DNA from 2 places in the Ruegeria sp. BC3 genome. Region 2 is predicted to be linked to the other one. Evidence: riboswitches for the same ligand, from Rfam matches in the RefSeq annotation. Region 2 holds a riboswitch; the other holds the start of a gene.
The links. A riboswitch is a leader RNA that binds a small molecule or an ion and turns the genes downstream of it on or off. The one in region 2 is predicted to bind thiamine pyrophosphate.

Region 1: another riboswitch for thiamine pyrophosphate. It lies ahead of thiB (thiamine ABC transporter substrate binding subunit); the one in region 2 lies ahead of thiD (bifunctional hydroxymethylpyrimidine kinase/phosphomethylpyrimidine kinase).

Annotation. Positions count from the first base shown of each region.
Region 1 is NZ_JBQFUP010000002.1:524,849-539,600, forward strand. It holds gene ACR0MV_RS07740 (tripartite tricarboxylate transporter TctB family protein) at 1-417, opposite strand, end outside; gene ACR0MV_RS07745 (tripartite tricarboxylate transporter substrate binding protein) at 414-1,370, opposite strand; gene pcaF (3-oxoadipyl-CoA thiolase) at 1,590-2,795, opposite strand; gene ACR0MV_RS07755 (CaiB/BaiF CoA transferase family protein) at 2,795-3,967, opposite strand; gene ACR0MV_RS07760 (acyl-CoA dehydrogenase family protein) at 3,964-5,175, opposite strand; gene ACR0MV_RS07765 (class I adenylate-forming enzyme family protein) at 5,178-6,719, opposite strand; gene ACR0MV_RS07770 (3-hydroxyacyl-CoA dehydrogenase NAD-binding domain-containing protein) at 6,971-8,920, shown strand; gene ACR0MV_RS07775 (CBS domain-containing protein) at 9,121-9,609, shown strand; gene ACR0MV_RS07780 (ArsB/NhaD family transporter) at 9,633-10,997, shown strand; TPP riboswitch at 11,109-11,212, shown strand; gene thiB (thiamine ABC transporter substrate binding subunit) at 11,246-12,226, shown strand; gene ACR0MV_RS07790 (thiamine/thiamine pyrophosphate ABC transporter permease ThiP) at 12,202-13,749, shown strand; gene ACR0MV_RS07795 (thiamine ABC transporter ATP-binding protein) at 13,736-14,431, shown strand; gene ACR0MV_RS07800 (adenylate/guanylate cyclase domain-containing protein) at 14,602-14,752, shown strand, end outside.
Region 2 is NZ_JBQFUP010000006.1:108,008-122,759, forward strand. It holds gene ACR0MV_RS16420 (HesA/MoeB/ThiF family protein) at 1-546, opposite strand, end outside; gene ACR0MV_RS16425 (thiamine phosphate synthase) at 543-1,139, opposite strand; gene ACR0MV_RS16430 (thiazole synthase) at 1,136-1,900, opposite strand; gene thiS (sulfur carrier protein ThiS) at 1,904-2,098, opposite strand; gene ACR0MV_RS16440 (FAD-dependent oxidoreductase) at 2,082-3,059, opposite strand; gene thiD (bifunctional hydroxymethylpyrimidine kinase/phosphomethylpyrimidine kinase) at 3,056-3,859, opposite strand; TPP riboswitch at 3,906-4,012, opposite strand; gene dnaJ (molecular chaperone DnaJ) at 4,144-5,298, opposite strand; gene dnaK (molecular chaperone DnaK) at 5,373-7,283, opposite strand; gene ACR0MV_RS16460 (alpha-ketoglutarate-dependent dioxygenase AlkB family protein) at 7,497-8,099, shown strand; gene ACR0MV_RS16465 (ABC transporter permease) at 8,096-8,641, opposite strand; gene ACR0MV_RS16470 (hypothetical protein) at 8,660-8,944, shown strand; gene cysQ (3'(2'),5'-bisphosphate nucleotidase CysQ) at 9,046-9,843, shown strand; gene ACR0MV_RS16480 (3-deoxy-manno-octulosonate cytidylyltransferase) at 9,843-10,643, shown strand; gene galE (UDP-glucose 4-epimerase GalE) at 10,713-11,696, shown strand; gene ACR0MV_RS16490 (glycosyltransferase family 2 protein) at 11,704-12,762, shown strand; gene ACR0MV_RS16495 (glycosyltransferase family 2 protein) at 12,909-13,895, shown strand; gene ACR0MV_RS16500 (DUF5927 domain-containing protein) at 13,892-14,752, shown strand, end outside.

The DNA.
Region 1 (14,752 bases), on a different contig from region 2:
GGGCAACAGGATCAGCGCCGGTCCCCGTACAGCAAAGAGAACGGCTGCAACCAGCAAAAGAACGAAGCAGGCGGTGACATAGCCAAAGGCGCCAAACATCCACACAAAGGCCAAACCCAGCAGAAACAACGGCACCGCGTCCGCAAAAAAGCGCTTTGCGTCAAAGGTGGATTTGTCCGCAGGTGCGATCTGTTCCCGCAACCCAAACACAACCATCGTCGCACCGATCAAACCCAAGGCTAAGCAGATCGATTGGGGAAAGAACCGCGGCCCGATACCTTCCTCATCAACGAAATCCAACGATATCGCGAAGGATTTCCAGAAAAAGAAAGCTGCAAGCGCGCCCAGGGCGAGTCCCGCAAAAATGTTGTGGCGCGCAGTTTTGCGCACCACCTCGATATCGATTTCCGTGCTCATTCCATGGTTTCCAGCAGCTTCGCCCACTCGGCCTCGGAAGCAGTCAGAGCGGCTGCGGTGTCTGGACCGCTCACGCTGGACGACGGCAGACCGGCGGTCGAAAGAGTTTCGATGTAACCTTCGTCCTGTGTAATCGCGACAACTGCATCCGACAGCTGAGCCACGACTTCGTCAGAGGTCCGAGCCGGCGCCATCACGATCATGGAAGAGGACACGGGAACGAAATCAACGCCCAGTTCCTTTGCAGTCGGCGCATCAGGAGCCGCCGGATGGCGGTCATTCGCCAGAACAGCCAGCAAGCGCACTTCGTCTTCGAACCCACGACCCAGATGGGCGCCCATAATGCCAAAATCCACCTCAGAACTGGCAAGTGCTGCGCGTACGCCAGAACCGCCTTTGAACGGAACATCTTTGGCAGCGACGTCGTTCGGGTTCAGAACGCCCAATCCCGCGACATGCCAGACATTGCCACGGCCGGTGTGACCCCAACGCAGCTTGGTGTCCGCTGACTTGCCTGCCTCAATCAACTCATCAAGGGACTGGATCGGAGAGCTTGCCGGCACAAAGATACCGGCCGTCAGCTCACCAATAGTGCCGACCATTTTGAAGTCTTTGGCAGACACGACCTGAGGCTTGATCAGATTCTTCAGAACCATCGAGCCCGCCGATGCTAAATACAGTGTGTAGCCGGTGGGCGGCTGGTCCGCCACAAAACGTCCACCAACCAGACCGCCACCGCCGGGTTTGTTAACGACAACGACCGGTTGACCGCCCAGGTGGGCATCTGCGGCACTTGCCAGTGCCCGCGCATAGGTGTCGGTGCCGCCACCGGCCTTGAAACCGACGATCAGGTCGATCGGGCGCTCAGGAAAGTCGGCCGCGTTCGAAATTGAAGCAGTCATTGCCAGCGCAGCACCTGCGACGACAGACTTGATTTTACTTAGGTGAAACACGAAGAAATCCTCCCAGATTTGCGACGGAGCCGATTCCGCCTTGATAGATCATTCCGGAAGGTACAAAGCGGCGATCGATTACTGAAATACTATAAAAGTATTCGATCCATCTGTTTTTGCGATAGTCCAGTGGTTCGCCAAACAGTGCCCTATTAGTTGCAACGCCGACCGTTATCCGGTCGGCTGATTGGAACCTTTTCCAAGGGGTTTGATCTGCGATCAAACCCTTTCTAACAAAACCGAAATTCCCTGACCCACACCAATGCACATTGTACACAGCGCATACTGAGTGCCCGTTCGTGTCAGTTGGGCCGTGGCAGTTAATGCCAGTCTCGCACCCGACATTCCCAACGGATGGCCCAATGCAATAGCCCCCCCACTGGGATTCACCTGCGCAGCATCATCCTGCAAACCCAAAGCACGGGTTACGGCCAGTGCTTGCGCCGCAAATGCCTCGTTCAACTCGACCACGTCGATCTGTTCGATGCTTAAACCTGCGCGATCCAAAAGCTTTTGCGTGGCGGGCGCGGGCCCGAACCCCATGATCCGCGGTGGGACACCTGCAGTCGCACCCGCTACCACCCGGGCCCGCGGTGTCAGGCCATGGCGGCGCGCAGCCTCTTCGGAAGCGATGATCAGCGCGGCAGCCCCGTCATTGACACCCGAGGCATTCCCCGCGGTAACACTCCCGCCTTCGCGGAACGGCGCTCGCAGCTTGGTTAATCCTTCGAGAGTTGTTTCCGGCCGCAGGTGCTCGTCTCTGTCAACAACCTTTGGGTCACCCTTGCGCTGAGGGATCGTCACTGCGCAGATCTCTTCCGCGAAAATCCCGTCCGCCTGCGCCTTTGCCGCGCGTTGCTGGGACCGCAGAGCGAACAGGTCTTGATCTTCGCGACTGATATCGAAGTCAGCCGCCACGTTTTCGGCTGTCTCGGGCATCGAGTCCACGCCGAACTGCGCCTCCATCTGATTGTTCACGAACCGCCAGCCAATGGTGGTGTCATGCACTTCGCTAGATCGACTGAATGCAGACGTGGCTTTGGGCATCACGAAAGGAGCACGGCTCATGCTTTCGACGCCACCTGCAATGATCAGATCGGCGTCGCCTGACCGGATCGCGCGGGCACCATAAGCAACCGCGTCCAAACCTGATCCACAGAGTCTGTTCAGGGTTGTGCCCGACACGCAGTCTGGCAACCCCGCCAAAAGTGAAGACATCCGCGCCACGTTTCGATTGTCTTCTCCCGCCTGATTGGCACAACCAAAAAGAACGTCATCGACGGCGGTCCAATCGACGCCGGAATTACGCTCGATCAATGCCTTGATCGGGATCGCCCCCAGATCGTCGGCGCGAACCGATGACAGGGCTCCGCCATAACGCCCGATGGGTGTGCGCACGGCGTCGCAGATAAACGCTTCGGCCATCAGATCACCCCTGCATCACGCATCGCCTGAATGGCGGCTTCGTTATGGCCAAGACCTTTGAGGATCTCATCCGTATTTTGCCCCTTATCCGGCGGCGGCAACCAAAACTCGTCCAGCCCGGCAGAAAACTTTGTCGGATACCCGGCCTGATAGGTTTTGTTTTCACCCTCTCCCAACTCACCAAACATGCCGCGCTCGTTTAAATGAGGATCGTCGAACAGGCGCATGTCTTCGTAGACGACCGCCCAGGGCAGATCGGTTGGGCGGAACTGCACCTCCCACTCTTCTAGGGTTTTGGCCGCGAACATCTCTGACATCATGCCATGCACAGCGTGCTTTTGCTTGTTCCGCAGTCGGTTGGTGGCAAAATCCTCACGACGGAGATAGGGGAACTCATCACCCAACATGTCGGCCAAAAGAACCCAGAACTTGTTTTCAAACAAACCAATGGCGATGTGCTTGCCGTCTTTGGTTTCAAAAATATCATTGTCGGGCATTACAAAAGACATTTGGTCAGGATCGCCCTCACACAGGTCATGCGCGATGCGGACCAGAGGCGACGACCAGTTGGCCATGGCGTCCGTGATCGCCACGTCTAGGTGTTGACCCTTGCCGCTGATCTTGGCCGAGGCCATCGCCACAGCCATCGACAGGGCCCCATACATGGCACCCGCATAATCCGACAGCCGGACCTTGGGCCGCGCTAGCTTGTCATTCACTTGTGAGGGCACCGCGAAATAGCCAGAAAGCGCCAGAAAATCGATGTCATGACCCGCACGATGACGATAAGGACCGGTTTGCCCGAAGCCAGATAGCGAGCAATAGACAATCGCCGGGTTCATCGCTTTGACCGCTTCGTATCCAAAGCCGAGGCGATCCATGACACCCGGTCGAAAGCTCTCGATCACCGCATCGGCGCTTTTCAGAAGGTCGGTCAGTACGGCTTTGCCTTCATCGGATTTCAGGTCCAGTGTTAGGGATTTCTTGTTCCGGTTCAGGCGGGCAAACATATCCTTTCCCAAGAAACGGCCCGGATCACCATGCTTGGGCTCTTCGATTTTGATGACCTCAGCTCCAAGGTCCGCAAGCGACTGTGTCGCAAAAGGACCAGGTAAAAGACGCGACAGGTCGATGATGCGCATGCCGTTCAAAAAGGACCAGTCGTTTGTCATTCAGCTGCCTCCGGGTTGGCTTTTTGCCATTCTTTTTGAATACCCTTGCCGATGGTGTTGCGTTGAATCTCTGAACTGCCGGTCAGCACGCGGAACATGCGCAGGCGGCGGAACACCCACTCAACCGGGTGGTTTTTGGTCATGCCGGTGGCTCCGTGTATCTGGATAGCCTTGTCGGCCACCTGAAATGCATTCTCGGCCACGAAAACCTTGCACATCGACGCCTCGGACCGGATGTTTTCGCCCCGGTCTGCCTTGGCGGCAGCGGCGTGGATCATCGAATGGGCGGCGTAATTAGCGGTCTTCATATCCGCAAGCATATGCTGGATCGCCTGAAAATTGGCGATGGGCCGGTTGAACTGCACCCGACGGTTCGCATAGTCCACTGCTTGTTCCAGAGCGAATTGCGCATGGCCCAGCATGGTGGGACATTGCAACAGACGGTTGATGTTAATCCGCTCCATGCCCAGTTTGAACCCACGACCCAAACCACCAAGGATGTTCCGCGCCGGGACGCGGACGTTTTCCAAGATAATATCATTGTCGATATGCTGGCCCGACATCGGCAGGTAGTGCCCTTCGATCCGGTACCCGGGCGAATTTGCTTCGACCAGAAACGCCGTCACCCCATCCGTTCCCGCATCCGGATCCGTGACGCACATGATGATCGCGAAATCCGCAGTGCGCGAGGCCGTGATGTAACGTTTATGCCCGTTGATGATGTAATCATCCCCATCCTTAACGGCCCGTGTCTGAATGCGTGTGGCATCGGACCCGGCATTGGGTTCGCTCAGGGCAAAGCACCCTGCCCGCTCGCCTCGTGCGGCGGGATAAAAGAATTCTTCGTTCTGCTCATCCGAGGCCTGCGTGATGATGTACCCGATCCGCATCGGGCCACCGTTTTCGCCCAGAACACACCCATACAGCGCCGCGTTCGATCGGGTCGCGTCCTCTTTCAACGTGCACAGCTGGTCGATCGACAAACCCAGCCCGCCATATTCTTCGGGCAGGTTGCAGCCATAGATGCCCAGCTCGCGCGAGCGTTTCCACCATTCTTCCAGCTGCGCACGCTCGAACCGGGTTTCGTGCGTCAGCCCGTTCTCTTTCTCGAACGGGATCATTTCATTGTACAAAAGGTCGTTCACCTTGCCGCGAAGCTCGGCAAAAGCGGCGGACTCCAATCCGGTTGTCGCTCTGTTCAAGCCCATCGTTACACCTTCCGATCCGAACCCGCCCAATACGAGTCTCGCACTTGCCGCCGCAGAATTTTTCCCGCATCATTTTTGGGAAGCTCAGCAACGATATCAACCGAGTGCGGCTTTTTGAACTTGCCCAGCTTGTCGACGCAATGCGCAATCAAGGCGTCAGCGTCCACGTCGACCCCGTCGCGCGGAACCACGACGGCTTTGACAGCCTCGCCCAGATCTGAATCCGGCACACCCACAACGCAGGCTTCGAATACCTCGGGCCGCTCGAACAGGGCGTGCTCGACCTCATTGGGGTAAACGTTGAACCCGCCGGTGACGATCATGTCCTTCTTACGGTCAACGATAAAGATATAGCCGGTTTCGTCGATGTAAGCGATGTCGCCAGTATGATAACAGCCGTTCTTCAAAACCGGCGCCGTCAATTCAGGGGCATTGTGGTAGCCCTGCATGACGTCTTCGCCGCGCACCACCAACTCGCCCGCTTGCCCGTTTGGCATTTCGTTACCCTCATCGTCGACAACGAATACCTCGGTATCAAACAGCGCCCGCCCGCACGAGCTGAACAGCTCGGGCCGCGTGGTCATGCCGAGCCTGTGGTCTTCCTCCGTCAACAGCGTGACCGAGGAACAGACCTCGCCTGCGCCGTAACCTTGGTTCAGGATTGGGCCGAAGAATTCGACCGCCTCACGCAGGCGCGCCGGAGAAATAGGGGCTGCACCGTACCGAAGCAGTTTCAGGGAAGAGAGGTCATAGTCGCCTCGGTTCGGTGCAGCCAGGATGCGGTTTATCATGGTCGGGACCAAGTAGGTCTGTGTCACCTTTTCGCTCTGAAGTGTCGAAAGGTAATTATCCACGTCAAACCGCGAAAGGATGATATTCGTATGACCCTGCGCCAGCAGAGGCATCAATGCCATGCCCGAGACATGGGTGATCGGACCGACATGCAGAAACGTTTCTGGCTGATCGGGGTACAAGCGCGACCGGAACGTGATTTTCCGCAGGATTGCCCGGCGGTTTCGTAGAGAGTGCATGGCAGCCTTCAGAACGCCGGAGGAACCGGACGTATAGTGGTGCACCATGATGTCGTCGGGCGAAACTTCGACACAGACGGGCGTCGGATCTGCGTCACGCAGAGCGTCCTCATAGCTGTTACCCTCGCCCATGATCAGCAGTGTTTGCAGACCCGGGTTCTTGGCCAGCGCTTTTTGAGCGGCAGCCAGATGCGCCTCATCCGTGATCAGCACTTTGACCTGGCTGTCGGCGCAGACATGCACAACCTCGTCCTCGGACAAGCGCGCGTTGATTGGAACCCGTGTGAAACCGCCTTTCAACAAGGCGACTTCGGCCTCGGCGATTTCCACACGGTTCCAGGCCAAAACGGCCACGCGGTCGCCTTTTATCACACCAAGCTCGGTCAGAGCCGCGGCCAGCCGGTTGGTCCTTTCGTCCACCTGCGCATATGTCAGGGCGACACGTTCATCTTTCAGAGCGATGCGATCACCCCAGAAGAGGGCGGATCGGGTCACGAGGGAACCAAGGTTCATTGCAACGTCCTTGCATAGGGCCAACAGCGCAAAACTGGATGCGCTTGGCTGTGGTCATTTGCGGCAAGGTTAGGGCTCTGAACTTATCTAGGAAAATACTATTTACCTCTGTACTCTATCTGATTTTCTTATGTCTATGACAACCAGACCATACAAAAAATCGATAGAATGCATCACAACATCATATTTTTGATTGCCGCAAAAAAGAGCTAATGACAGCCTCAGCCACTATGACATTACCGGGGACGGCCATGACTGTGACAACCATTTCAAAACATGGCGCAGTTGCGGTCATTCGGATCGACAACCCTCCGGTGAATGCAATCTCGCAAGCTGTACGGCAGGGTCTGAAAGATGCAGTTTCTAACGTCGATTCGGACCCAAAGGTGCAGGCAGCGGTCATTCTGTGCACTGGCCGCACCTTCATGGCCGGGGCTGATATTTCGGAACTGGGAAAGCCCCCCGTACCGCCGCATCTGAACGATCTGACCGACCATATCGAACGCTGCACTAAACCCTTGGTGGCAGCCATTCACGGCCAAGCCCTTGGCGGAGGACTTGAGATTGCGTTGGCCTGCTCCCATCGTGTCGCCGTTATTGGCACCCGGTTCGGCCTGCCCGAAGTGAACCTCGGCTTCGTGCCGGGGGCGGGCGGGACCCAGCGGTTACCCCGGCTTATCGGTGTCGAACCGGCCCTGAACATGGCGGTCGAAGGCAAACCGGTCGGCACCGAAGCGGCGCTTTCATCGGGGTTAATCGATCAAATTGTGGACGATCTGGAACCAGACGCCATTGAATTTGCCCGGAAAATTATCGACCAGGGCCAGACTGCGCGCAAACTGGACCAAGCCATTGCGCCAGACAGCTTTGACCCGAACCTGTTCGATCAATGGCGCGCAATGTGTGCCAAACGCAAGCGCGGGCTGGATGCGCCTATGGCCGTCATTGATGCGATCGAGGCGGCAACCGGACCGGATGTGGACGCGGGAAAAGCAACCGAACGCGCGTTGTCGCTGAAACTGCGCAAAAGCCCGCAATCCAAAGCCCTGCGTCATATTTTTGCCGCCGAACGCGCCAGTTCAAAGATCGACGACATTGACCCAACTGTTGCCCGTCCGATTGCTTCGGTCGGTGTGATCGGCGCGGGTACCATGGGTGCAGGCATCGCCCAGTTCTTTGCCACGAATGGGATTTCTGTCACGTTGGTCGAAATCTCACCCGAAGCTGCGGCCGCAGGTATCGACCGTATCCGTGAAAACCTTTCACAAAGCGCCAAACGAGGAAAACTGACGCAGGATCGCGCGGCCGAGATTTTGACTCTGGTACATCCGACGACCGACTATGCAGATCTGGCCGAGGTCGACCTGGTCATTGAAGCCGCCGTTGAGCTGCTGGACGTAAAGAAAGAGATCTTCGTCCGGCTCGACAAAGCCTGCAAGCCGTCGGCTATTCTGGCAACAAACACGTCCTATCTGGATGTCAGCGCCATTGCGAACGCGACGAACAGGCCCGATCAAGTGGCGGGCCTTCATTTTTTCAGCCCCGCGCATATCATGAAACTGGTCGAGATCATTCGCACCGATCAAGTTTCGCCGTGGGTTCTGGCAACATTGGCGCAAACGATGAAAAAGATGGGCAAAACCGGCGTCATCGCGGGCAATTGTCACGGTTTTATTGGAAACCGGATGTATCAGAGCTACCAGAAAGCGGCCGGAATTCTTCTTTTGGAATCCGGCTCGCCAGAGATCGTCGATCAAGCGCTGCGCAGCTTCGGAATGGCCATGGGGCCGTTTCAGGTGCTTGATCTGTCGGGGATTGATGTCGGCTATCTGATGCGAAAATCCCTGCCCGCCGATAAAGTGCACCCTTATGCTTTCAAGGTGCACGATGCGCTGGTTGAGGCCGGCCGAAAAGGGCGAAAAACCGGGGCAGGATTCTATACCTACGGCCCGGACGGGGCGACCACAGACCAGATGGTACTGGATTTGATCGCCGACACTGCCCGTGAAAACGGAGTGGCACCAGCCAAACTGACCGAAGAACAGATTGCCGCCCGTTGCATGGACGCACTTGGACAGGAAGGTTTGGCAATTCTGGATGAGGGCGTTGCGGCCCGGCCCGGCGACATCGACGTGGTTTTCGTGAACGGCTATGGGTTCCCGCGCCACAAAGGTGGTCCTGACTTTTTGCAACGACAGTAGGCCGTTCCGCTTGGCGACTTCACGCAGGGGAATCGCGATTTAATCTCGAATCAGGGCTGGTCAATCCCGACCGGCAATGGAATCAGTGCGCATCAACAAATTTTGATTCGCTCAGACAGGCTTGAACCAGCATTGCCCGGGCGTTTTTCGTGGCTTTCCGGTGGAGCCCCACCCAAGCCACGCAAAGTCAGAGGAAAAGCATGGGCCTGACCTGCTATGACGTAATGGTACCGCCCGAGGTACAAAAAACCATTCTGCCCGACGAAAGCGTCGCCACAGCCTTCAACATCATCCGCCGCAGCCGCGCGCGATTTTTGCCCGTGGTGGACTCCGATGGAACCTATGTTGGCGTGTTCACCGCACCAACGTTGTTGAAGCTGATCCTGCCCAAGGCCGCAACCATCGGCCTGAATGATGATGCATCGCGCGTTGCCATCGACTCGCTGAGCTTTATGAACCTGACGCGGGACGATTTCGAACAGCAGCTTGACCGGCTCAAGACCGAGAAGGTTCGCGACAATATGTCGAGGCCGTCGAACATCCCCGTGGCTGCCCCCGACACGCCGGTGATGGAAGGCATCTTCCTGATCTACAAGTACAAACGGCACGTGATCCTTGTTGAACCCGAGACCAAGCGTTTCGTTGGCACTGTCAGCGCCAATTCGCTTCTGAACCGCGCACTCAGCTAACCCCTACAAACCGGACTAATACCTTGGCAACGCATTCGACGTCACACGGAGAGGCCGTTCTCTCTGTTCCACAACTATTGGGAATAGATCCCCTTTGGGTCGCAACAGGCATTCTGATCCTGGTCTATGCGGTCCTGATAACCGAAAAGGTCAACCGCGCCATTCTGGCAATGCTGGGCGCATCACTGATGGTCCTGTTCGGCATCATCAATCAAGAACAAGCCGTGGCCGGGGTTGATTCCAATACTCTGGCCCTGCTGATCGGCATGATGGTGATCGTGGGCATCACCAGCAAATGCGGTCTGTTCCAGTATGTGGCGATCAAGGCCGCCAAAGCGGTGAAGGCAAACCCAACCGGCATTCTGATCATGCTGACGCTGATCACAGCAGTTTTCTCGGCGTTGCTGGACAACGTGACCACCGTCCTGCTGATTGCTCCTATCACGCTGCTGATCACCGAAGCGCTGGAAACGCGGGTGTTTCCGTTCTTTATCGCCGAAATCCTGGCCTCGAACGTCGGCGGCACCGCCACCCTGATCGGTGACCCGCCCAACATTATCATCGGCTCGGCCGCTGGATTGAGCTTTAACCAGTTTGTAGTGAACCTCGCCCCGATTTCGGCCATTTGTCTGGTTGTTCTGACCGGCATTATCTATCTGATGAACCGCAAGGAACTGGCCAGAATTCCGAAGTCCGCAAGCGAGCGGATCATGGGATTCAACGAGTCCGAAGCGGTCACCGATGTTCCTTTGATGATCAAATCGCTGTCTGTTCTGGCACTGGTCTTGCTTGGCTTTACCTTGGGCCATAGCTACGGCATTCAGCCGGGCACGTCTGCGCTGGCCGGTGCAGGCCTGCTGATGCTGCTGGCCTACGGTCATCAGCACGGCGAAGAACAGACCGAGTCCGTGCACCACATCTTTGGTGAGGTGGAATGGGTCACGATCTTTTTCTTCGGCGGCTTGTTTGTCATCGTTGCCGGGGTCGAGCACGTGGGGCTTCTGGCCTTCTTCGGAGAAAAGGTGCTGGAGTTGACCCAGGGCGACATGATGTGGACCGCGTTCTTCATCTTCTGGGCCTCGGGCATCCTGTCGGCCATTCTGGATAACATCCCATTCGTTGCCACAATGATCCCGCTGATTGAATCCACCGCCGACACATTTGGTGGCAAGGACGCGATTGAGCCGCTGTGGTGGTCGTTGGCACTTGGGGCCTGTCTGGGCGGCAACGGCACCCTGCTGGGGGCAAGCGCCAACCTGACCGTGGCTGCATTCGCGGAAAAGGCCAAGCAACCCATCGGCTTTATCGCCTTTGCCAAAATCGCATTCCCGATCATGATCCTGACCCTGATGATCGCGAACATGTATATCTGGCTGCGCTACTTCTGATCTTGCGGCCCTTTGGACCGTTCACCTTTCTGGTTCAAAGGGCCCAAGCCTTCACAAGGTCGATGGCGTCGTCGAATATGGTTGTCTTTCGCACCAATCCCTCCTAGTGACACCTTTACCTCGGGGTGCGCGGCCTGCCGCGCTGAGATGCCTTTGGCGAACCCGTAGAACCTGAACCGGCTAGAACCGGCGGAGGGAAGGGTTTCGGTTTCATCCATCCTTGCCCTCTCGCCGCAATGGAGGATGACATGAAACATCTGCTGATTGCTGCGGGAATCCTGAGTGCAACGTCGGCCATCGCCGCCGACAAACCTCAGTTGACCGTTTACACCTATGACAGCTTTGTATCTGACTGGGGCCCCGGCCCGCAGGTCAAAGAAGCGTTCGAAGCTGTATGCGAATGCGAACTGAATCTTGTGGGCGTTGAAGACGGCGCGGCCTTGCTGTCGCGTATCCGGCTTGAGGGTGAAAACTCGGATGCCGATGTGGTTCTGGGCCTCGATACCAACCTGATCACGGCGGCAAAGGAAACCGGTCTGTTTGCACCCAACCCTGTTTCTGCCGAATTCGCGCTGCCGATCGAGTGGTCGGACGACACATTCACACCCTATGACTGGGGCTACTTTGCCTTTGTCCACAACGCTGACGCCACCGCGCCCGCCAATTTCCGCGCATTGGCCGACAGTGAAACCAAGATCATCATCCAGGACCCCCGCTCATCCACACCCGGGCTGGGCCTGCTGATGTGGGTCAAAGCGGCCTATGGCGACGAGGCGCCCGAGATTTGGGCGGGCCTGGCCGATAACATCGTGACCGTTACCAAAGGCTGGTCCGAGGCCTATGGCCTGTTCTTGGAAGGCGAGTCCGATATGGTTCTCAGCTACACCACGTCGCCAGCCTATCACCTGATCGCCGAGGAAGACGCCAGCAAGGCAGCTGCTGCCTTTGACGAAGGCAACTATCTGCAGGTCGAAGTGGCGGCAAAGCTGGCTGGGACAGACCAACCTGAACTGGCCGACCAATTCCTGAATTTCATGGTAACGGACGCGTTCCAGCAAATCATCCCGACGACCAACTGGATGTACCCTGCTGTCACCCCGGCGGACGGACTGCCAGAAGGGTTCGACACCCTAACCGTGCCCGCCAAGTCACTGCTTTTCTCACCCGATGAAGCCGCCGCAGTGCGGGATCAGGCACTGGCTGAATGGCAGAACGCGCTCAGCCAATAAGCGCATGGCCGGGCATCGGTGCAGCGGCGCTGGTCGCTGCGCTGATCCTGGGCACACTTGCAGCGGTCGCCCTGCGTGCTGAGACAAGCGGCGGGTTCAGCCCCGCCGACTGGGCGGCGCTGCGGTTCACGCTGACTCAGGCCGTACTGTCCGCGTTGTTCAGCGTCGCGCTGGCCGTACCAGTGGCACGAGCTTTGGCCCGTCGGCGGTTCCCGGGTCGCCGTGCGTTGATTGCCCTTTTGGGCGCGCCGTTCATCCTCCCGGTCATAGTGGCTATCCTCGGTCTGCTGCAGGTCTTTGGCCGGTCGGGATGGATTTCTGACGTTCTAGGTGTTTTCGGCCTGCCGCCCATTCGGATTTATGGTTTGCATGGGGTTGTTCTGGCCCATGTGTTCTTCAACCTTCCTCTGGCCACCCGCCTTGTGTTGCAGGCTTGGCAAGAAATTCCCGCCGAACGCTTTCGATTGGCCGCCCAACTTGGCTGCAACGGCATGGCGATGTTCCGCCTGATCGAATTGCCGATGCTCAAACGGACGTTGCCGGGTGTTATCGCTGTGATCTTTGCGATCTGCCTGACCAGTTTCGCCGTCGCCCTCACGCTTGGCGGAGGACCTCGGGCAACCACAATAGAACTGGCAATCTACCAGGCTTTTACCTACGACTTCGACCTTGGCCGCGCCGCGCTTCTGTCGGCGCTGCAGTTGGCGTTGACCGCGGCGGCAGCTCTGGCTGCGCTGAGGTTTTCGCGCGGCGACGGGTTTGGCACGGGTCTGGATCGCGCCTTGCGACGCTGGGACGGCGGCGCACCCGCTTTGGACGCCTTTTGGATCGTGGCGGCCGCTGCCTTTCTGCTGTTGCCCTTGGCTTCCGTCGTGATCTCAGGGCTGGCGGGAGTATTTGACATGCCTGCGCTGGTGTTTCGCGCGGCGCTTACGTCTGTCTTCGTTGCCGCAGCCAGCACGCTCATTTTGTTGGTTCTAGCCCTGCCCATGGCCACCGCCGTCGCAAGTGGGAGGCATGGACTGGTTGAACTGAGCGGTATCCTTGGACTGGCCGCCTCACCTCTGGTTATTGGCACCGGCCTGTTCATTCTGATCCGGCCTGTTGTGAACCCGACCATGTTGGCATTACCCGTTACCGCCCTGGTGAATGCCGCGATGGCCCTGCCCTTCGCATTGCGCATTCTGGTGCCTGCCGCAAAGGACATTACCGCCAGACACGGACGTCTGGCATTGTCACTCAACATGGGGAAATGGACGTTCTTCCGCCGTGTTCTGGTGCCGCGCATGCGTCCTCAAATCGGTTTTGCTGCCGGACTTGGAGCGGCCCTGTCGATGGGCGATCTTGGCGTGATCGCCTTGTTTGCTGATCCACAGATCGCCACGCTTCCCTTACAAATCTATCGTCTGATGGGAGCCTATCAGATGCAAGCCGCCGCTGGAGGCGCGCTTTTGCTGCTGCTACTGTCGATGGGCGCGTTCTGGCTTTTGGACCGAGGAGGCCGCTGGCATGCTGAAGCTTGATCGCTGCGTGATTGAAAACGGATCTTTCACCCTAAGCGCGGATATCGAGATCGAAACCTGTGCCAGCGTCGCGATTATCGGCCCATCGGGTGCAGGTAAATCCACCCTTCTGGAAACCATCGCCGGGTTTCGGGACCTCAAGCAGGGCCAGATCCTTTGGGATGGCGCGCGCATTTCCAATCTGCTCCCGGGTCAGCGCCCTTTGGCGATGCTGTTTCAGGATGGGAACCTGTTTCCTCACCTTACTGCTGCGCAGAACGTCGCTTTGGGCCTGCGCCCGAACGGACGGTTAACGCCCGACGAAGAGACCCAGGTTCTATCCGCGCTCGACCGGGTTGCTCTGTCCGGACTTGGGGACCGCCGACCGGCAGAGCTGTCCGGCGGGCAGCAAAGCCGGGTCGCTCTGGCGCGCGTCCTGGTTCAACGCCGCGCGCTTTTGCTTTTGGACGAACCATTTGCAGCGCTGGGACCAGCCCTCAAAGCCGAGATGCTGGATTTGGTCGCTGGTCTTGTGGCCGAGACCGACACGACCTTGTTGATGGTCAGCCACGATCCGCAGGATGCACGCCGTATTGCCGATCAGACTATACTTGTCGCAGACGAGATGGTACACGCGCCCGCTCAGACTGAGACACTGTTCGATAATCCCCCGCCAAGCCTGCGTGCCTATCTCGGTTCCTAGAGCTATTGGCCCACCCTTCACTGCACACTGGCGGGAACGGGTCGAGCAATGGCCATGTCTGCGTTGAAACGAACCAGCAAGCCAAATAGTGTTCAAGTATGGCCAGCAGAGACATAGACTTAGGGCGCTCTAATACCGTTGCGCGCGAACGCACAAGTTCGGGCTCCAGTTTGAAGATCAGAATTTCCGTCCTGCTGGCACTGACGATCGGCGGCCTCGTCGCGCTGTCGGCGGGTGCGGTGCTGTTGGTGTCGACTTACGCAAACGTGCGGAACACCACGGAACTGCTCAACACCTCTGCCGCGATGATCGTCGAGTCAA
Region 2 (14,752 bases):
CACCCCAGCACTGGCACAGCTGGTTCCGCTTTCCGGCGCATCCGGGAACACGGCCCGCAAAGACGGCGCGCCACCGCAGAAGCCACCAACGTAGCCCGACAACCCCAGAACCGAGGCGCTGATGAGCGGCTTGCTCAGGGCGTGGCAGGTATCGGACAGGGTGTAGCTGGCCGCATAACTATCGGCGCAATCAAGCACGATGTCGGCCTGCCCAACGAATTCGATAGCGTTTTTACTTGTTAGAGCCTGTTTCTCGGCTGCTATCGAGATTTCGCCGTTCAAAGCAATGCATCGTTCGGCGGCGACTTCGGCCTTGGGGCGGCCGCAGTCTTGTTCGGTAAACAAAGTCTGTCTGTGCAGGTTCGACAGCGCGACCTCATCGCGGTCCATGATGGTAAGTTCGCCGACTCCGGCACCGGCCAGCAGAGGCAGCGCCGGCGCTGCCAATCCACCTGCGCCCACCACCAGAACGCGCGCTGCGGACAGGTGAGCCTGACCGTCTGCACCGACCTCGGGCAGGATCATTTGACGGCTGTAGCGGCTCATCTAGTGGCCTCGATCCACGCCCGCACCCGAGCCTCGGGGTCTGCATTCAGCGTAATGTCGGTCACGACCGAGACAATGTCCGCCCCCGCCGTCAACACACCCGGCGCGCGCTCGACGCTCATGCCGCCGATACCGACCAGCGGAATTTCCCCCACGCGCGCCTTCCAATCTGTCACACGGGGCAAGCCTTGCTGTTCCCATTTCATCTTTTTCAGGATCGTGGGGTAAACCGGTCCCAAGGCGATGTAATCGGGGTCCATGGCCAGCACGCGCTCAAGCTCATCATCGTCATGGGTCGAAACGCCCAGTTTCAGGCCCGCGCGCCGAATGGCCTTTAGATCGGCATCGTCCAGATCTTCCTGCCCCAGATGAATCCAGTCGCACCCCGCGTCGATGGCCGCCTGCCAATAGTCGTTCACCACCAGAACCGCGCAATGTTCGCGGCATAGGTCACGAGACACCGCGATCTGCTCGTGCACCACCGCATCAGGCTGGTCCTTGATGCGCAGTTGCACCAGCTTCACACCCAAAGGCAGCATACGGCGCAGCCAGTCGGAGTGGTCGAAGATCGGGTAGAACCGGTCGAGCCTCATGACAGAAACGCCTTTCCGATCACAGGGGTCGAGGGCTCAGCCATATCGCGGGCCTCGATCGGATCGGCATGATGAGCCAATTGCCCGGCCTCAATCGCCAGCTTCATCGCTTTGGCCATCATCGCCGGATCCCCGGCGCGGGCCACTGCGGTGTTCAGCAACACTGCATCAAAGCCCAGTTCCATCGCGCGCGCAGCATGGCTGGGTAGGCCAATCCCAGCGTCGATCACCAGCGGGACGTCCGGGAATTCCGCGCGCATCGCACGTAGGGCGTATTCGTTGTTCAGCCCCCGACCTGACCCGATAGGCGCGCCCCAAGGCATGAGAACCTCACAGCCTGCCGCCAGCAGACGTTCACCCACGATCAGATCGTCGGTGGTGTAGGGAAAGACCTGGAACCCATCCTCCGTGAGGATGCGCGCCGCTTCGACCAGTTGGAAAACGTCGGGCTGCAGGCTGTCTGTGTGACCGATCAGCTCCAGCTTGATCCATTTGGTGTCAAAGACCTCTCGCGCCATGTGGGCTGTGGTCACCGCCTCCTTGACCGTGTGGCAGCCGGCGGTGTTTGGCAAAACCAGAACGCCCAGGTCGCGGATCATTTGCCAGAATGTCTGCCCCGCCCCGGATTCACGCCGCAGTGATACGGTTGCCACCCCAGCACAACTATTGCGAAAGGCCTGCTCCAGGATCGCCGGGCTGGGATATTGCGCCGTCCCCAACATCAGGGGGTTCGGCAACCGCGTGCCATAGAACTCATTCATCGCTCAGCCCCCCTGCATCGGAGCGACGACTTCGACCCGATCACCGTCTTTGATCTTGTGGGAAATGCGCAGGCTAGAGGGGACAAAGTCCTCGTTCACCGCCGTGGCAACACGACCGGAGAACCCGCATTCCTGCAGAAGTTCCGCAAGAGTTTCGGCACGCACCGCGCGCGATTCACCGTTAAGCACGATCTTCATCGACCATCTCCGAATGTTTGTTGTCCAAGGCCAAATCGGCCACGCCCTGTGCCAGCGCCGGGGCAAGAAGGTAGCCGTGGCGATAGAGGCCATTTGCATAGATTGTCCGCCCCAGCCGCCGAATACGCGGCAGGTTGTCGGGGAAGGCTGGGCGCAGATCGACACCGATCTCCAGCACTTCGGCCTCACCAAACGCCGGGTTCAACGCATAAGCCGCGCTGAGCAATTCCAGCATTGAGCGCGCCGTGATCCGGCTGCTGTCCTCGGATTCGATCATCGTCGCGCCCAGCATGTAGACGCCATCACCGCGCGGCACGATGTAAAGTGGCATCCGTGGATGCAGCAGGCGCACAGGCCGGGTCAAGGTCATGTCCGGGCAGCGGATCACCAGCATCTCGCCCTTCACGCCGCGCAGGTCGGGCAAGTATTCACGCGCATGCAGACCCCGACAATCAATCGCGTTGTCCAACTGCGTTGGTGCCATTCTTTGGTGAAACGCGACCCCGTGGTCCCGAAGCTGTCGGGCCAGATCCCGCAACGCCTGACGGGGGTCCAAATGAGCTTCGTCACCAAAGTAGAGACCATTGGCGAAACCATGCAGATCAGGCTCTAAATATAATATTTTGTCACGGTCTGTTTCGGAAAAGCCCTCAGTTCGGCGTGCAAAACGGCGCAGGTCTGGCAGGTCCCGCGGGTTGGCAACCACCAGCGTACCGCGTCTGTGCACCTGAGTGCGCGACGACCACCAGTCGATTGCCGTCTGCCCAAGGCGCAGCACCGGCTCCTCGGCATTCTCATACTCACACCAAGGGGCCAGCATTCCACCCGCCCACCAGGAACAGCCATGCGGGCCGGGCGGGCCGCCGGGATCGAACATCTGCACTCTCGCTCCGCGCGCCACCAGCTCGGATGCGACGGCCAGACCAGCCACGCCTGCGCCTATGACCGACCAGACGGTCATGCAGGCCAAACCTGATGGAAGTGATGCACCGGACCGTGGCCCTGACCGATATTCAAAGCGTCAGCCTTGGTGATCGCACCCTGAAGATAGCCATGCGCCTCGGCAACTGCGCGGTCTAGCGGCAAGCCTTTGGCAAGCCCGGCCGCAATGGACGAGGACAAGGTGCAGCCGGTTCCGTGGGTGTTGCGCGTCTGTTGACGCGGGGCCTGAAACTCACCGATGACGCCATCTGCTGACACCAGAATATCGTGACAAATGTCACCTCTTCCATGCCCGCCTTTCATCAAGACCGATTTGGCACCCATGGCGCACAGATTAAGGCCTTGTGCGACCATCTGATCCCGACCAACTGCAGGCCCAACTTCCAACAAACAGGCGGCTTCGGGCAGGTTCGGGGTCAACGCAGTAGCCCTTGGCAAAAGAACGTCGCGCAAGGTCTGTACGGCCTCTTCGGCCAAAAGCGCATCGCCGGATTTGGCGATCATGACCGGGTCCAGAACCACTGGCCCCTGAAACGTTGCGATGCTGTCGGCCACGCAGTGAATGATCTCAGGCGTTGCCAACATGCCGATCTTGATCGCGCTCACGTTGAGATCAGACAAAACGGCCTCGATCTGCGCGGCAATGACATCAAGTGGAATACCGTGGACAGAGGTGACCGCCCGCGTATTTTGCGCCGTCACCGCGGTGATCACGCTGGCACCATAGACGCCCAGCGCGGACATGGCCTTGAGGTCGGCCTGTATTCCGGCCCCTCCCCCGCTGTCGGATCCTGCAATTGTTAAGGCAATGGGTGCCAAGTCGTTGCTCCAGTTCAAAAGGGGCAACGAGGCATAAAAAACGTCTGTGCACTGCGAGACCGTTCCCTACGCCGGTATTGCCCGGATCAGGTTCGATGGGTTAGCGCAGCTGCGCCTCTCAGCCCTTCAGACAGGGCACCCCAACGGTTGGGCGGATAATCTCAGGGGTTGAGTACGGAATCAAGGGCCAATTTTGGCGCAGGTGATGGTGAAACTGGACTTATGAAAAGCAAAGAGCCGATCCCTTGGGACCGGCTCTTGAATGACGTTCGAATGAGGCCGATTCAGCCCTTCATGCCGTCCCAAAAGGATTTGACGGATGAGAAAAAGCTTTTTGATTCCGGGTGGTTGTCTTCACCCAGATCGTCGAACTCACGCAGCAGCTCTTTCTGGCGGCTGGTCAGGTTGACCGGAGTTTCCACGGCCAGCTCGATGAACATATCGCCAACGCCGCCACCGCGCAGGGCAGGCATACCTTTGCCGCGCAGGCGCATCTGACGTCCCGACTGGCTGCCAGCCGGGATTTGCACGCGACCACGGCCGCCATCGATGGTGGGCACTTCGATCGAACCGCCCAGCGCCGCCTTGGCCATACTGACCGGCACGCGGCAGTAGAGGTTCACGCTATCACGTTCGAACAGCCGGTGTTCCGAGACTTCGACGAAGATGTACAAATCGCCCGGAGGGCCACCGCGCATCCCGGCTTCACCCTCGCCCGCAAGACGGATGCGGGTGCCGGTTTCGACGCCTGCGGGGATGTTGACGGACAGCGCGCGCTCTTTTTCAACGCGGCCTGCACCGTTACAGGATTTGCAGGGATTCTTGATGATCTGGCCTAGACCCGAACAGGTCGGACAGGTGCGTTCGACGGTAAAGAAGCCCTGCTGCGCGCGCACTTTGCCCATGCCAGAACAGGTCGGGCAGGTTGTGGGCTCGACGCCGCCTTCGGCACCGGTGCCGTCACAGGACGAACAGGCGACTGCAGTCGGGACATTGATTGTTTTTTGCAATCCGGCATAGGCGTCTTCCAACGTCACGCGCAGGTTGTAGCGCAGGTCCGACCCGCGCGCGGCCCGGCGTCCGCCACCGGCCCCACCGCGTTGCCCGCCCATGAAATCGCCGAACAGGTCGTCAAAAACGTCCGAAAACGCACTGGAGAAATCGCCTTGACCGCCAAATCCGCCACCAGGACGGCCACCGCCGCCCATGCCGTTTTCAAAGGCGGCATGACCAAAGCGGTCATAGGCGGCCTTTTTGTCTGCATCGCGCAGCACATCATAGGCTTCGTTCGCTTCTTTGAACTGCGCCTCGGCATCCGGGTTGTCTTTGTTGCGGTCGGGATGCAATTCCTTGGCCTTCTTGCGAAAGCCTTTCTTGATCTCGTCCGCCGAAGCGCCCTTGGATACTCCGAGCACCTCGTAGTAGTCGCGTTTTGACATCAGTTCTTCCTTCTGCCTCAACGTAAATAGGCCGGCCCGGCGAGCGGACCGGCCCACATTGGCCCGGTTACCCGTTATTTACGCTTGTCGTCGTCCAGATCTTCGAACTCGGCGTCGACAATGTCATCATCACCGGCCGGAGCAGCATCAGCGGCTGCAGGCTCATCTTCGGCTTCTTCGGACTGCGCCTTGTAGATGGCCTCACCCAGCTTCATGGCAGCTTCGGTCACGTTCTGGATGCCCGACTTGATCTTGTCGGCATTTTCGGTTTCCAGCTCGTCCTTCAGCGCGGCAATCGCCAGCTCGATGGCTTCGATGGTGGTCGGATCAACCTTATCGGCATGCTCTTCCATCGACTTCTCGGTCGAGTGGATGAGGCTTTCCGCCTGGTTCTTGGCGTCGACCAGCTCGCGGCGTTCCTTGTCGGCTTCCGCGTTCTCTTCGGCGTCCTTGACCATCTTTTCGATGTCGTCATCCGACAAACCGCCAGAGGCCTGGATGGTGATCTTCTGCTCTTTGCCGGTGCCTTTGTCCTTGGCCGAAACCGAGACAATGCCGTTGGCGTCGATGTCAAAAGTCACCTCGATCTGCGGCATACCGCGCGGTGCCGGCGGGATGTCTTCAAGGTTGAATTGACCCAGGATCTTGTTGTCCGCAGCCATTTCACGCTCACCCTGGAACACGCGGATGGTCACGGCGTTCTGGTTGTCTTCGGCGGTCGAGAAGACCTGAGACTTTTTGGTCGGGATCGTGGTGTTGCGGTCGATCAGGCGGGTGAACACGCCACCCAGCGTCTCGATACCCAGCGACAGCGGGGTCACGTCCAGCAGAACAACGTCTTTGACGTCGCCTTGCAGAACACCGGCCTGAATGGCGGCGCCCATGGCAACCACTTCGTCAGGGTTCACACCTTTGTGCGGCTCTTTACCGAAGAATTTGGTGACCTCTTCGATCACTTTCGGCATCCGGGTCATACCACCGACCAGAACAACTTCGTCCACGTCAGCAGCCGACAGACCGGCGTCTTTCAGAGCAGCCGCGCAGGGCTTCATCGACTTCTTGATCAGATCCGAGACCAGCGATTCCAGCTTGGCACGCGTCAGCTTCATGACCATGTGCAGCGGCTGACCGTTCGAACCCATCGAGATGAACGGCTGGTTGATTTCGGTCTGCGAGGTCGAAGACAGCTCGATCTTGGCTTTTTCAGCAGCTTCTTTCAGACGCTGCAGAGCCATCTTGTCTTGCGACAGGTCGACACCGTGTTCCTTTTTGAACTCATCCGCCAGGTAGTTGACGATGCGCATGTCAAAGTCTTCACCACCCAGGAAGGTGTCGCCGTTGGTCGATTTGACCTCGAACAGGCCATCGTCGATTTCCAGAATGGTCACGTCGAAGGTACCACCACCAAGGTCATAAACCGCGATGGTTTGGGTTTCTTCCTTGTCCAGACCATAGGCCAGAGCAGCCGCTGTCGGTTCGTTGATGATCCGCAGCACTTCGAGACCGGCGATTTTACCGGCGTCTTTGGTGGCCTGACGCTGAGCGTCGTTGAAATAGGCCGGAACGGTGATGACCGCCTGTGTGACGTCCTCACCCAGATAGCTCTCGGCGGTTTCCTTCATCTTGCCCAGAGTGAAGGCCGAGATCTGGCTTGGGGAGTATTTTTCGCCGCGGGCTTCGACCCACGCATCGCCATTGCCGCCATCGACGATGGCATAGGGCACCATTTTCTTGTCTTTTTCGACTTCTGCATCATCCACACGACGACCGATCAGACGCTTGACGCCAAAGATCGTGTTGTCGGGGTTAGTGACCGCCTGACGCTTTGCAGGCTGACCGACCAGTCGCTCATCTTCGGTGAAGGCGACGATCGAGGGCGTGGTCCGCGCCCCTTCGGCGTTTTCGATGACCTTCGGCTGCGAGCCGTCCATGATGGCCACACACGAGTTTGTGGTGCCGAGGTCAATCCCGATTACTTTTCCCATATGTTCAATCCCTTTCTCTTCAAGGCGATGTCCCGAGGTCCGGACCCGTTATGGCATCTGGCCCCGATCTGTTTTGCGCAACAGCCCTACACCATTGCGCGTCCCGGCGTATATAAGGGCGAGACCAAAAGCCTGCAAGCGGTGTAAATCGCAGGTTTTCGGGAATCTGTGGCCTTTTTGGGCAAGGTTTTGGCAAGGATTGGGGAATCTTGGATGGCGCGGCTGCTCTTGCGCGGATTTGATATCAGAAAAGCCTATCTGGATGGGGCCGCACAGACCCGGTTGATCGAGGATCTGCGCCCGATTCTGAAATCCGCACCGCTATTCCGCCCAGTCACGCCCTCAGGCAAAGAGATGTCGGTGCGCATGACCTCGGCCGGCGCACTTGGCTGGGTCACCGACAAAGGCGGCTATCGCTATCAGGCCCAACACCCCAAAGGAATGGAATGGCCCGAGATTCCGGACACAATTCTGAACATCTGGCGCAATTTGGCCAGCCCGGACCGCGACCCTGACTGTTGTCTGATCAACTATTATGCGGAAGGCGCTCGCATGGGTCTGCATCAGGACAAGGATGAGGCTGATTTTTCCTGGCCGGTCCTGTCGATATCGCTGGGCGACGACGCACTGTTTCGCATCGGTAACGAAACACGCGGCGGCAAGACCGAGTCCATCTGGCTGAGCTCGGGCGACGTGGTGATTATGGGCGGACCAGCTCGCCTGACTTATCACGGGGTGGACCGGATCCGGTTCGGATCATCCAAGCTGTTACCCAAAGGCGGACGGATCAACCTGACATTGCGCGTCGCAAATTAACTGCGCGCACCCCAGCTTTTGGATACGTGTTGACGGGTGAAGAAAATCCCCAGCAACCCGATCAACAGCAGCACGAGACCAACCCAAAGCGGGTATTCCCAATTCGTGTTGCGCGGATAGTAGTTTCGAAACACGAAGCCGCGACACTGGTCAACGATGTGAAACAGAGGGTTCCAAATGAACATGGTCAACGTGAGGCCTCCGAGGCTATTTGCAACAAACATCTTGCCTGAGAAGATCATTTGAAGTCGCCGATACACAGTGGATGTGATGGCGACGAATGTTGGAAGCCATGGCTTCAGCGCCATAAAAACAACGCCAATTGAGCATCCTGTGAACCATGCCAGTACCAGCATGTAAAACGCGCCACCGGGGTCTTGGATTTCCAGCGGATCAACCAAAACGTGGTACACAAAGAGAATAACCAGTATCGAAACCAACTGGGTGTAGAACACCCCGAAAGCTGTCGCTAAAAGGGCTACCATCATGTTCATCGGCGAATGCAGCATCATTGGGTTGTTGCCGGTCGCGACCCCGGTCACGGAGTTTACGGATTTAACATGCGTCAAAAAAAGAAAAACACCGGACAACAAAAACAGGATTGGATTGCCGCGGATCTTTGCAACACCGGTCAACTTCCCGATCAAGGTCATAATCAGGTAGAAAACCGTTACCAGTGCAACGACCTGAACAATGTTTATCATCACGGCAAGGACAGCATTCGAGCGTTGCGCGCGAATACTGCGCACAACGGCGTGGTAGATGAGCTCGGAGGTCGTAAAGGCACCGCCGGCCAGCGACTTATTTCGCTCAAAGTAAAACACGTAAGCACTCTTTCCCGCTGAATTGCCTGCAACTTGCCACGAATTTCTTGCCGTTCCGTAACCGCCGCATCATAAGGCCGTCAGGGATTTCAATCAATAAACCTCAGGAACGGAGCATTTTTGTGACCTATGACGCCCTTATCCCCGTAATCAGACGTCTGGCGCTGGAAGCCGGGGGCACGATCATGCAGATTTATGAGGCAGATGACTTCGACGTCAAAGTCAAATCCGATGCCAGCCCCGTGACCGAGGCGGACGAGGCAGCGGATGCATTGATCTCGGCCGGTCTGCGCGCCGCCTTCCCGGATATTTTGCTGGTGACCGAGGAACAGGCCGCTTCGCATTCCGAGAAGGGTGAGACGTTCCTGATCGTTGACCCGTTGGACGGCACCAAAGAATTCATAAACCGGCGTGGCGATTTCACGGTCAACATCGCGCTGGTCGAAAACGGGGTTCCGACGCGCGGCGTCGTCTATGCGCCCGCACGGGGCCGGATGTTCTATACTCAGGCCAATGGTCAGGCAGTCGAAGAAACCGGTGCGTTGGACAAAGAAACCGTTGGCGAAGTCACTCCGATTTCGGTGTCTAAACCGGACAATTCAGCGCTTTTGATCGTGGCTTCGAAATCCCATCGCGATCAGGCGACCGAGGATTACATCAACAAATACCAGGTTCAGGACAGCAAAAGCGCGGGCTCGTCGCTGAAGTTCTGTCTGGTGGCGACAGGTGAGGCCGACCTGTATCCCCGTGTGGGCCGCACAATGGAATGGGACACCGCCGCAGGCCACGCTGTCTTGGCTGGTGCCGGCGGTAAGGTTGTTCGCTTCGACGACCACACGCCGCTGACCTATGGCAAGGACGGCTATGCAAACCCGTTCTTTATCGCCTACGCTCCGGGTGTTGAATTGAAGGAAGCCTGATGTCCGTACTTATTGCCATCCCCGCGCGCTATGCTTCGACCCGCTATCCCGGAAAACCTCTCGTTCCTCTAACAGGCGCAAATGGCAACGCCATGACGCTGATTGAACGATCCTGGCGCGCCGCCTGTTCCGTATCTGGTGTAGATAAGGTGGTCGTTGCCACCGACGACGACCGCATCCGCGACGTCGCCGAAGGCTTCGGGGCCGAAGTTGTGATGACCTCGGAATCCTGCGGAAACGGTACCGAACGCTGCGCCGAAGCGCATGAGGCGCTCGGCTCGGGCTTTGACATCGTTGTGAACTTGCAGGGCGATGCGCCATTGACACCGCACTGGTTCGTTGAAGACTTGATCACCGGGCTGCGCGCCGCGCCCGAAGCTGGGGTCGCAACGCCTGTTCTACGTTGTGACGGCGATGCGCTGAACAGTTTGCTGAATGACCGCAAACATGGGCGCGTCGGAGGAACCACGGCGGTCTTTGCCGCGGACCACAGCGCGATGTATTTTTCAAAAGAAGTTGTGCCATTCACCGCAGAGACATTCGCGGGCGATGCGTCCACGCCCGTGTTCCACCATGTTGGTGTCTATGCCTATCGCCCCGATGCACTGGCCGCGTACCCAACGTGGCCTGTGGGACCGCTGGAGCAACTGGAAGGTCTGGAACAGCTTCGTTTCATGGAAAACGGCCGCAAAGTTCTTTGCGTCGAAGTCGAGGCGAAAGGGCGTCAGTTCTGGGAGCTCAACAATCCTCAGGACGTGCCAAAACTGGAAGAAATGATGGCCGCCATGGGGTTGGACTGACCGTTTTTCCCCCTGCAAGCCACAACAAGAACGTCTAATGGGACGTTGAGCTACAGTCTGGAACAAAGAATGAAGAATATTCTGGTCACCGGCGGTGCCGGATACATCGGATCCCACGCCTGCAAGGCATTGTCGCAGGCCGGATACACGCCCGTGACCTTCGACAATCTCATCACCGGTTGGGAGGACGCGGTGAAGTTTGGCCCGTTCGAGCAGGGCGATCTTTTGGACCGTGCCCGGCTGGATGACGTATTCGCCAAATATGAACCCGTGGCCGTGATGCATTTTGCCGCCCTCAGCCAAGTCGGCGAGGCGATGTCAGAGCCCGGAAAATACTGGTCGAACAACGTGACCGGCTCTTTGACTCTGATCGAAGCAGCGGTGGCGGCGGGATGCCTGAACTTTGTTTTCTCTTCCACCTGCGCCACTTATGGCGAGCACGACAATGTGGTGCTGGATGAGGATACGCCGCAACTGCCACTGAACGCTTATGGTGCTTCGAAACGAGCGATCGAAGACATCCTGCGCGATTTCGGGGCCGCGCATGGGCTGAACCACGTAATCTTCCGCTATTTTAACGTAGCTGGCGCAGACCCGGACGGAGAGGTGGGCGAGTTCCACCGCCCCGAAACTCATCTGGTGCCGCTGATGCTGGACGCCATCGACGGCAAGCGCGATGGGCTGACAGTGTTTGGAACGGATTACGACACGCCCGACGGCACCTGCATCCGAGACTATGTACATGTATGTGATCTGGTTGACGCCCACGTCCTTGGGCTGAATTGGCTGGAACAGGGCAAAGGAAGCCGCGTGTTCAACCTTGGAACCGGGTCGGGCTTTTCAGTAATGGAAGTGATCAGCCACTCCAAAGCGGTCACCAATCGCGACGTCCCTTACACCGTTGGACCACGGCGGGCTGGGGATTGCACCAAGCTGGTCTCAGGATCGGTCCGAGCCGGACAAGAGCTGGGCTGGACACCGAAAAAGTCGACGTTAGAGACAATGATTGCCGACGCGTGGCGCTGGCACCAGAACGGCCACTACGACAAATGAGGCAACCGTGACCGGTACAAAGGAAGATACGCTTCCGCCCATCTCATGGGTGCAAATGTACCGGTTGCGACTGAAACGACGGCGTCTGTTGTGGCGGTCCTTTCGCAGCCGCCATCAACTGTCGTGTCTGGTGGATCGCACGCAGAATATCGGGCCAAATGACATTCTCGCCTTTACCACTCTGCGCAATGAGGTCACCCGACTACCCTGGTTCCTGCACCACTACCGTGCACTTGGTGTCGACCACTTTCTAGTCGTCGACAATGGCAGCGACGACGGTTCGGTCGCCTATCTGAACGATCAACCAGACGTGTCGCTATGGCAGACCCAAGACAGCTATCGTGCGTCGCGCTATGGGTTGGATTGGCTGACATGGCTGCAGATGCGCTACGGCAATGACCATTGGTGCTTGATGGTCGATGCAGATGAGTTGCTGATCTACCCCGATCACGAGGCACGGCCCCTGCGCGATCTGACGCATTGGTTGGACGGACAGGGGCGCGCGGCATTTGGTGCTCTCATGCTGGACCTGTACCCCAAGGGTCCGCTGGGCACAGACAGCTACGATCCGCAGACCGACCCGACCCGGGTAGTCGGGTGGTTTGATGCAGGCCCCTACAGGACCACCCGGCAATGCCCGCTGGGCAACCTTTGGGTCCAAGGCGGAGCACGTGAACGCATGTTCTTTGCCGATGCCCCACGCCAGTCACCGACCCTGAACAAGATTCCCTTGATCCGCTGGTCTCGGCGCTATGCGTATGTGAACTCGTGCCATTCCGCCCTGCCGCGCCACCTGAACGCCGCTTACGCAGGCCCAAACGACGTATCCCCGTCCGGCGTTTTGCTGCACACCAAATTCCTGCCCGAGGTCGTGGAAAAGTCAAAGATCGAGAAACGGCGCCGTCAGCACTTTCACGACCCGGATCAGTTTGCGGACTACTACGAAAAAATAAGCCAGCAGCCAGTGATGTGGACTGCAGACTCGAAACCTTACACCGGTTGGAGAGATCTGCAGCGCGAGGGTCTGATGGGCACAATCAACTGGGAAAGTCACAGCTCGGACTAACGGTTTTTAAAGTCGTTGCTTCGAAAGATGTATAAATGGCATAAAACGGCAATTGTCCGGCACCACTCTGGCTTGTTCAGACCCCGGGCACGCTCGCGTTAGGGAAAAGGTTGGGCAGTCGCGTGGGCCTATTGGATTCATACCGGATGAGACTGCGGCGCAAGCGCCGTATCATGCGCTGCCTTCTAAGACGGCGCGACCTGGCACCGGTATCCGTCAGGACAGACCAGATAAGGCGCAAAGACATTCTTTTGGTCAGCGTGATACGGAACGAGAAAATTCGCCTGCCGTATTTTCTGGATTACTACCGCAAGCTGGGCATCAATCACTTTCTGTTCGTGGACAACAACAGCGACGACGGCTCGGGCGAGTATCTGGCGGCTCAACCCGACGTGTCGGTCTGGCGGGCGGACGCAAGCTATAAGCGCGCAAGCTTTGGTGTCGACTGGTCGAATTACTTGCTGCGCAAATTTGCCCATCGCCACTGGGTGCTGACGGTCGATCCGGACGAATTCTTTATCTACCCCTTCTGCGACACTCGTCCTATCCGAGCGCTGACAGACTGGCTGGATGGATGCGCCGTGCGCAGTTTCAGCGCGATGCTGATCGATATGTACCCCGAAGGACCGGTCGAGGACGCGATCTATACCGAAGGGCAAAACCCGTTCGAAATCGCCAAGTGGTTTGATACCGGAAACTATACGATCACCAAGAATCCAACTTACGGAAATCTCTGGATTCAGGGCGGACCGCGGGCGCGGGTGTTCTTTAAAGAGACTCCCAAGAAAGCCCCTGCGCTGAACAAGATCCCGCTGGTGAAGTGGGACAGGCGCTATGTCTATGTCAGCTCGACCCATTCGCTGCTGCCGCGTGGTTTGAACCAGGTATATGACGAGTGGGGCGGCGAAAAGACCAGCGGCGGCTTGCTGCATGCCAAACTGATCAGCACGCTCAGCGACAAGGCCCGCGAAGAGATGGAGCGCGGCCAACACTACCGCGGCTCGGGCGAGTACCGCGCCTATGCCGAGCAACTGCAGGACAAACCGGTGTTCTGGTGCGACACATCCGAAACCTACATCAACTGGCGGCAGCTTGAGATCCTGGGCCTCATGTCGAAAGGAAACTGGGCATGAGCGGCCTTGGCGTCATCATGCTGGTCCACACCGCGCTGAACCGGGCCGGACAGGTCGCGCGGCATTGGACGGCGTCAGGGTGTCCCGTGGTGATCCACGTGGATCGGAAGGTGTCGAATAAGACCTACAATGAGTTTGTCGCTGCTTGTGCCGATGATCCACTGATAAGGTTTTCGGACCGCCACGTCTGTAACTGGGGGGGATGGGGCATCGTTGCCGCCTCGCAATCTGCTGCGGCGCTGATGCTTGAGACCTTCCCAGATGTGCACCACGTCTACTTGTCTTCCGGGGCCTGCCTGCCGCTGCGACCGGTGGATGAGCTGGTGAACTATCTGGCTGCCCGGCCGCGGGTGGATTTCATCGAAAGCGCAACGACCGCGGATGTCAGCTGGACGATCGGAGGGTTGGATCAGGAACGATTTACCCTGCGTTTCCCCTTTTCTTGGCGCAAGCAGCGTAAACTGTTTGATGGCTATGTGAAGCTGCAGCGCGCGCTTGGTATCCGCCGCCGCATCCCCGAAGGTCTCGTCCCGCATATGGGCAGCCAGTGGTGGTGCCTGACCCGCCAAACCCTTTCGGCAATCCTGCAGGACCCAAACCGAAAAGCTTATGATCGGTACTTCCGGCACGTCTGGATCCCGGATGAAAGCTATTTCCAGACACTGGCCCGGCTGTATTCCACCCATATCGAAAGCCGGTCCCTGACTTTGTCCAAGTTCGACTATCAGGGCCGCCCGCATATTTTCTACGACGACCATTTGCAGTTGCTGCGCAGGTCGGACTGTTTTGTGGCTCGCAAAGTCTGGCCCAGCGCGGATCGTCTGTATCAGGCATTTCTGACCGATCAGGCCGGGGCA